2 regions of the Paraburkholderia sp. WS6 genome follow, and region 2 is predicted to be linked to the other one. Evidence: predicted binding sites of a transcription regulator. Region 2 holds the regulator's gene; the other holds the start of a gene.
What was found. Region 2 encodes LexA, which represses DNA repair genes until DNA is damaged. Its sites were predicted from a motif close to ACTGTATNNNNATACAGT; they were not measured.
Positions count from the first base shown of each region.

Region 1 (4,251 bases), on a different contig from region 2:
CGTTATCGTCGATGGTCATCTCCCCGCCGTGCATCGTCGTGATCTCGCGGACGATCGCGAGCCCAAGGCCGCTGCCGTCGCCTTCGCGGCCGAGAATCCGATAAAAACGCTCGACCACCCGCGGGCGCTCGGCCGCCGGAATGCCGAGCCCGGTGTCTTCTACTTCCAGATGCACGAGTCGCGCGGTCACGTCGTGCCGCACCCGCACGGTGATCCGTCCGCCAGCCGGCGTGTAGCGGATCGCGTTGTCGATCAGATTCGACAGCATTTCCCGCAGCATGACCGGATTGCCGTCGACTTCGACTGGCTCTTCGGGGGCTTCGTAGCCAAGGTCCATCTGCTTGGCGAGCGCAGCCTGAACCCAGTCGCGCACCGCGCTGCGCGCCACCTCGGTCACCTCAACCGGCGTGAAAATCTGGCCCGACATGCGATTTTCCGCGCGCGCCAGCGCCAGCAACTGGGTAACGAGACGCGCCGCATGCTCCGAACTGGTGGCGATCTGTTCGAGCGAGCGGTGGACTTCCTCGGAGGCGTCCTGGCGCAGCGCAAGCTCGGCCTGGGTGCGCAGACCGGCAAGCGGCGTTTTCATCTGATGCGCGGCGTCGGCGATAAAGCGCTTCTGCAACTCCATGTTCTGTTCGAGGCGCGTCAGCAGATCGTTGAACGACGTCACCAGCGGCTCGATTTCCGGCGGCGCGCGGCGGGCTTCGAGCGGCGACAGATCGTCTGGGCGGCGCGCGCGAATATGCGCCTGCAGGGCGTGCAGCGGCGCGAGTCCGCGCGACAGGCCGAACCACACCAGCAGGATCGCCAGCGGCAAGATCACGAACTGCGGCAGGATCACGCCTTTGATGATGTCGTTGGCAAGCTGGCTGCGTTTGTCGAGTGTCTCGGCGACCTGCACCAGCACCGGCTGGGCGCCGGGCGTCTGCGGAAACTCGACGGTCGTATAGGCGACGCGGATATCGTTGCCGCGCAGCACGTCGTCGCGGAATTCCACGAGGCCAGGCGGCGGCCGGTCTTCCTCGTGCGGCAACGGCATGTCGCGCTCGCCGCCCACCAGTTCGCCGCGCGTGCCGAGCACCTGATAGAACACGCTGTCGACATTGTCGGTGCGCAGAAAGTCGCGGGTGGAGTCGGGCAGCGACAGCTCCGCCACGCCGTTGATCGGATGGATCTGGCGGGCGAGCACGTAGGCGTCGGTTTCGAGCGCGCGGTCGAACGGGCCATTGGCGATCGACTTGGCGACCAGGTAGGTGACCGCGAGGCTCATCGGCCAAAGCAGCAGAAGCGGCGCCAGCATCCAGTCCAGAATTTCGCCGAACAGCGAGCGTGGGCGCGCTTCGGCGGCGGCTTCGGTCTCGTCGGGCGGGGCGAACGGATTGGCGTAGCGCTCGTCGCGCACCTCGTCGAGGTCCGCCGCGTGCGCCGTGGCGCGATCTGCGCGTGCGGACATGGAGGCCCTCTATTTGAAGTGATGGCTCGCGGGCATCGCGGCCGAGGGGGACGAAGAGGGCGAGGAGGGCGGCTCGGATTCGGCGGGCGGGTTGGCGCTCTGGTTCGCGTTCATGTTCACGTTTGGCGGCAGGGCGGCTTTCTCGAGGCAGTACCCGAGGCCCCGCACAGTAATGATGCGTACGCCGCTCGGCTCGATCTTCTTGCGCAGCCGGTGCACGTAGACTTCGATCGCGTTATTGCTGACTTCTTCGCCCCATTCGCACAGATGGTCGACGAGCTGTTCCTTCGACACCAGCCGGCCGATCCGCTGCAGCAGCACTTCGAGCAAACCAAGTTCGCGCGCCGACAGGTCGATCACCTGCTCGTTGACATAGGCGATCCGGCCGACCTGGTCGAACGACAGCGAACCGTGCCGCACCACCGTCGGGCCGCCGCCCGCGCCGCGCCGGGTCAGGGCGCGCACGCGCGCCTCGAGTTCGTTCAGCGCGAAAGGTTTGGCCATGTAGTCATCGGCGCCGAGATCGAGGCCTTTGACGCGTTCGTCCACGCTGTCCGCCGCTGTGAGGATGAGTACCGGCACGGTCGAGTTGCGGGCGCGCAGGCGGCGCAGCACCTCGAGCCCGGACATGCGCGGCAGGCCCAGATCGAGGATCAGCAGGTCGAAAGTTTGCATCGACAGGGCGGTGTCGGCCTCGACGCCGTTCTTCACATGATCGACGGCATAGGCCGATTGGCGGAGTGATCGAACCAGACCGTCCGCGAGTATGCTGTCGTCTTCGGCAATCAGAATTCGCATGGTGCGCAAGCCTGGCCTTGCCGGCACCGTGGGGTGTCCCCCCGGCGCACAGCGGTCTCCGAAAATTATTGTGGGTAGTTGGGCAGCGCGACGGTAAAAATGCGCGTTCGCATGAGAATCGCGCTTGCCAAAACTACTGTTTTTTTATACAGTGTCTGAGTTTCGTGTGCTGTCCTCCAAAACTAGGCTGCACATCTGCCTCAGACGCCGTTCATCATAGCAAAGGACGATTCATGGAAGAAAGCAAGAAAGGCTCGGCTGGACTGACTGCTGAAAAGAGCAAGGCACTCGCTGCCGCGCTTGCGCAGATCGAAAAGCAGTTCGGCAAAGGGTCGGTCATGCGGCTCGGCGCAGGTGAGGCGGTCGAAGATATCCAGGTGGTCTCAACGGGATCACTCGGCCTCGATATCGCGCTGGGCGTCGGCGGTTTGCCGCGTGGCCGGGTGGTCGAAATTTACGGTCCGGAGTCGTCCGGTAAAACCACGCTGACGCTGCAAGTCGTCGCTGAAATGCAAAAGCTCGGCGGCACGGCAGCGTTTATCGACGCGGAGCACGCGCTGGATATCCAGTACGCGGGCAAGCTCGGCGTGAACGTCAACGACCTGCTGGTTTCGCAACCGGACACCGGTGAACAGGCGCTCGAAATCGCCGACGCACTCGTGCGCTCAGGCTCGATCGACATGATCGTGATCGACTCGGTCGCGGCACTCGTGCCGAAGGCTGAAATCGAAGGCGAAATGGGCGACTCGCTGCCGGGTCTGCAAGCGCGTCTGATGTCGCAAGCGCTGCGCAAGCTCACCGGCACGATCAAGCGTACCAACTGCCTCGTGATCTTCATCAACCAGATCCGTATGAAGATCGGTGTGATGTTCGGCAACCCGGAAACCACCACGGGTGGTAACGCGCTGAAGTTCTACGCGTCGGTGCGTCTGGACATTCGCCGGATCGGTTCGATCAAGAAGAACGACGAAGTGATCGGTAACGAAACGCGCGTGAAGGTGGTGAAGAACAAGGTTGCGCCGCCGTTCCGCGAAGCGATTTTCGACATTCTGTATGGCGAGGGCATTTCCCGTCAGGGCGAAGTCATCGACCTCGGCGTGCAGGCCAAGATCGTCGACAAGGCCGGCGCCTGGTACAGCTACAACGGCGAACGTATTGGTCAGGGTAAGGACAACGCGCGCGAATTCCTGCGCGAAAATCCGGACATCGCTCGTGAGATCGAAAACCGCATCCGCGAATCGCTGGGCGTGAATGCCATGGCGGAAGTGGCGACCGGTGCGGCCGCTGAAGTCGCGGGCGAAGAAGAGTAACCAGCACGTGATACGCAAGGGCCGGCCGCCGTCCAACGCTGGACACAACGCGGACGGCCCGCGTGACGGTGGCGACGATTCGTTCGAATCGTCGTCACCCTCTTCATCGCTACCTTCCTCCTCATCGACTTCCCGGTCCACCCGGTCGTTTGGGCGGTCGTCGGGAAAGTCGTCTAGCAGTTCGTCCGGTAGTTCGTTCAGTCGTTCATCCGGTTCATCGTTCGGCAAATCTTCTGGAAGCTCTTTTGGGCGTTCCACTTCACGTTCGCCACGCGATCCTGCCGGCAACGCTGCCCCCAGGCGCTCATACGCATCAGATCCCGATCCCTTTGCCGCAGCCGGCGAAGCCGATCCCTTCGAATCGTTCGACGCGCACGATCGCGCCGCAGGTCGCCAGCCGCAGTCTGACCCATCCGCGCAGTCTGAAGCGGACCCGTCCGAAACCACCTATACCCGCTCGCGCCGCACGCCTGGCGAGGCGAAGCCGGAGCAGGACGATGCAAAAAAATCCCAACGCCCGGCCCGTTCGCTAAAAGGACGTGCGCTCGGCTATTTGTCCCGGCGTGAATACAGCCGCTCCGAACTGGCGCGCAAGCTGAAGCCGTTTGTCGAGGAAACCGATTCGCTCGATACCTTGCTCGATTCGCTGGAAGCCGAAAACTGGCTGTCCGATTCGCGTTTTGCCGA
Region 1 is NZ_JALQCK010000041.1:77,914-82,164, reverse strand. Features, by position in the region: gene M0D64_RS35070 (sensor histidine kinase) at 1-1,456, opposite strand, end outside; gene M0D64_RS35065 (response regulator transcription factor) at 1,466-2,254, opposite strand; gene recA (recombinase RecA) at 2,488-3,564, shown strand; gene recX (recombination regulator RecX) at 3,575-4,251, shown strand, end outside.
Region 1: recA (recombinase RecA) is a predicted target of LexA. The motif match lies at 2,390-2,407, and genes of this name have one in related genera.

Region 2 (4,251 bases):
GCGAGAAACAGCAACGCGATGCCCGTCAGAATCCAGCGCACGACGGGTGGTTCGGTAACCGGATCGGGCCGGCGTGCGATATTGAGCGGCGCGCGCGGCGCCACGGCAACAGTCGTGGCATCCGCGCTATTCAGGGAGTTGCGGCTCATTGCACACCTCCGCCGACACCGACACCGATCGCCGCCACACTCGCTGCGGCAGGCGCCGGGCCCGCGCCGCCACGTCCCGTCCGGCGCTGCAGATACCACTGCAGCGTATTGATCAACAACAGCATCAGGAACGACACCACCAGCATTACGACCGCAATCGCGGTGGCGCCGGCGTAATCGTATTGTTCGAGCTTGGTAATGATCAGCAGCGACGTGATTTCCGATTTCATCGGCACGTTACCGGCGATGAAAATCACCGAGCCGTATTCGCCGAGCGCCCGCGCGAACGCCAGCGCGAAACCCGTGAGCAAGGCCGGGAACACCGCAGGCAGCACCACGCGCCGAAACGTCAGCCAACGCGACGCGCCGAGGCACGCAGCCGCCTCTTCCTGTTCGCGCTCGAACTCTTCGAGCACCGGCTGCACGGTTCGTACGACGAACGGCAAACCGATAAAGGTCAGCGCGATCAGCACGCCGGCCGGCGTGAAAGCGATCTTGATGCCGAGCGGCTCGAGAAACTGTCCGATCCAGCCGTTGCCCGCATACACCGCCGCAAGCGATATACCGGCCACAGAGGTCGGCAAAGCAAACGGCAGATCGACCACCGCGTCGACGATACGCTTGAACGGGAAGGTATAACGCACCAGCACCCACGCAACCAGAAAGCCAAACACCGCGTTGATCAGCGCGCCACCGAGCGCAGAGAAAAACGTCAGGCGATACGACGCGAGCACGCGCGGCGAGCTCACCGCGCGCACGAACTGAGGCCAGTCGAGCGTCGCGGTCTTGAGAAAGGTCGCCGCAAGTGGAATCAGCACCACGAGGCTCAGATAAGCCACCGTGATGCCGAGTGTCAGGCCAAAACCGGGCAAGGCGCTCGGTTTTCGGAAGGTCAACGTCGTCATGCTCAGTACTCTTTCAGGGTTGAGGCCGGCGGCTCTTTTTTCGGCCGCCTGGCTGGCCAAAAAGCGCGCCTCGCCGGCACGCTTTCTGGCGAAGTGTGACTACGCGTTCAACTGCGGCGTCTAACTGCGCATCTCGTCTGGCTGACTACCCGTTACTGCGGCGAGTAGATCGAATCGAACACGCCGCCGTCGGCAAAGTGGGTCTTCTGCGCGTTCGCCCAGCCGCCGAACGAATCGTCCACCGTGTACAACTTCAGCTTCGGAAATTTCGAGGTCAGCTCGGCCGGCACCTTGTTCGAACGCGGACGGTAGAAGTTCTTCGCCGCGATTTCCTGACCTTCCTCGCTGTACAGGAAGTTCAGATACGCTTCCGCCACTTTGCGCGTGCCGTGCTTGTCGACCACCTTGTCCACCACCGCAACCGGCGGTTCAGCCAGAATGCTCACCGACGGCACCACGATTTCAAACTTGTCCGGACCGAACTCCTTCAGCGACAGGAACGCTTCGTTTTCCCACGCAATCAGCACGTCGCCGATACCGCGTTGCACGAAGCTGGTGGTCGCGCCACGCGCGCCCGAATCCAGCACGCCGGCATTCTTATAGAGCTTGCCGACGAACTCCTTCGCCTTCTGGTCGTTGCCACCCGGCTGATGTTCAGCATAGGCCCACGCGGCCAGGTAGTTCCAGCGCGCGCCACCCGAGGTCTTCGGATTCGGCGTGACGATCGACACACCCGGCTTGATCAGATCGTCCCAATCCTTGATGTGCTTCGGGTTGCCCTTGCGCACCAGAAACACGATCGTCGACGTGTACGGCGAGGCGTTGTCCGGCAAACGCTTTTGCCAGCCCTTGTCGAGCAAACCTTTGTTAGCCAGCGCGTCGATGTCATAGGCAAGCGCCAGCGTCACGACGTCCGCCTGCAAACCGTCCAGCACCGAGCGGGCTTGCGCACCCGAGCCGCCGTGCGACTGCTTGAAGGTGATCGTCTCGCCCGTTTTCGCCTTCCATTCCTTGCCGAATGCCTGGTTGACATCCTGGTACAGCTCGCGGGTCGGGTCGTACGACACGTTCAGCAGCGTCGTGTCGGCTGCATGTGCCTGCGCCGTGACGCCGACCGCGGCGATCGTACCGACTGCGCCGAATGCGAGCGCCGCGATAAGTTTTCTGGTCTTGCCTGCCAGCCCCGTGCCTTGATGGTTCATGCCAACTTTCTCCGCGTTGTGGTCCGCTGAAACAGCGTGTGGTGTTGTTCTACGTCGCGGTCACGTGCACATGAGCGCCAACTCGAAGGGCAGTCTATCGAAGAGCTTTCATCATTAAAAATAATGTTTCTTCATTCTTTAATACGCAAAAGTGGTAATGACGGCCGGATAAGGCGTTGCGGCACGAAAACGGGTGTTGAAGCGTCCATTTACGACGCTGGAACGCCACCCCAGGACACGAACTTAAAGTAAAGCTTGAATTGCGCGGAATACTGTATAAAAATACAGGCACCTGTTCATACATACAGTGGCGCCATGACCAAACTCACCGCACGACAGCAGCAGGTTTTCGATCTGATCCGCCGGGCCATCGAACGCACCGGCTTTCCGCCCACCCGCGCGGAGATCGCCGCCGAGCTGGGTTTCAGCTCGGCCAACTCGGCAGAAGAACATCTGCGCGCCCTCGCCCGCAAGGGCGTGATCGAACTGGCGGCCGGCGCATCGCGTGGTATTCGCCTGCTGGGCGGATCGGAAGATTCGCCGTACCAGTTCACGCTGCCGCACGCCAGCATCATGCAACTGTCGTTGCCGCTGATCGGCCGGGTTGCCGCGGGTAGCCCGATCCTCGCGCAGGAACATATCTCGCAGCACTATGCGTGCGACCCGGCGCTGTTCTCGAGCAAGCCGGACTACCTGCTGAAGGTGCGTGGGCTGTCCATGCGCGACGCGGGCATCTTCGACGGCGACCTGCTCGCGGTGCAGAAGAAAAGCGAAGCTAAAGATGGCCAGATCATCATCGCGCGGCTTGGCGACGATGTGACGGTCAAGCGCCTGAAGCGCCGGCCGAACGGCATCGAGCTGATCGCCGAGAACCCCGATTACGACAACATCTTCGTTGAAACCGGCAGCGCGGAGTTTGCGCTCGAGGGCATCGCCGTCGGGCTGATCCGCCCGGGCGAGTTCTAACTGCCCACGTGTTAGCCAACCCAAAGCTGCCCCAACGTTGAATCGCCTGGAGAGACTCATGGAACGCCTTGCCCGCCTGCTGCCTTTTCGCCAGTTTGGTCGTTTGCGTCATCTGCGCAAGCTGGTGCCGTGTTCGCTGATCGAGGCGTCCTCCGCCAGTACTCCATCGCTGTTTGATGCACCCGTCGGCGTACCGGGCTTGCCGTCCTCGTTGCCGGCTTTTGCTCGCGTGTCGTTGAACTCGGGGCTGAATACGGCTGAACCCGCGCGCCGCGCACCGGTGCGCGTGTATCACGGGCCGTCGCGGCTGATCATGGTCGGCACGGTAGACGCGGTGTGCCGCATGATCGATCGTTGCATCGCAGATGAGGCCAACGTGCACGGCGCGGTGTTCGAGTCATAAACCGCACTGCGCGTGCACCGCATTCCATTGCGGCTTTACTACGCGCGAAACCCGGCGTACGGTCGTTCACCCGCCCGCGCCTTTTCGGATATCGCATCGCCTGGGATCGTTTTTGCGTGGCCGCGGTCCACGTTAGATCACACCTGATGGAGAGTCCCACTCAATGGCAGTTTCAACACGCACGAAACGCAATGCCGCCCGGCCACTGATCGTCACCTTGATTGTGATTGTGGTGATTGCCGCGTTGGGGTTCAGTTACGCGTCGCCTTACATGGCGCTGAATAAGCTCAAACGCGCAGCGGATGCGCGTGATGCGCAAACCGTCAATGAATACGTCGACTTTCCCGCGTTGCGCGAGAGCCTGAAGCAGCAAGTCACCGGCTTGTTGACGCGTCGGCTCGACGTGCAAGGCAACGGCAATCCGTTCGCGGCGATTGGCGCGATGATCGGCGTGGCCTTGATCGGCCCGCTGGTCGACGCTTATGCAACACCCGACGGCGTCGCGGCATTGCTGAACGGCATGCCACCGCGCGGCAACCCGGGCGAGCGCCCTCCTGTTCCGGCTGGCACCGACAATCCGCCGGCCGCAACGGCTCCTGCACAGGAACCAGCGCACCCTGCTACAG
Region 2 is NZ_JALQCK010000063.1:31,363-35,613, forward strand. Features, by position in the region: gene cysW (sulfate ABC transporter permease subunit CysW) at 1-149, opposite strand, end outside; gene cysT (sulfate ABC transporter permease subunit CysT) at 146-1,054, opposite strand; gene M0D64_RS41630 (sulfate ABC transporter substrate-binding protein) at 1,207-2,256, opposite strand; gene lexA (transcriptional repressor LexA) at 2,572-3,222, shown strand; gene M0D64_RS41640 (hypothetical protein) at 3,281-3,625, shown strand; gene M0D64_RS41645 (DUF2939 domain-containing protein) at 3,789-4,251, shown strand, end outside.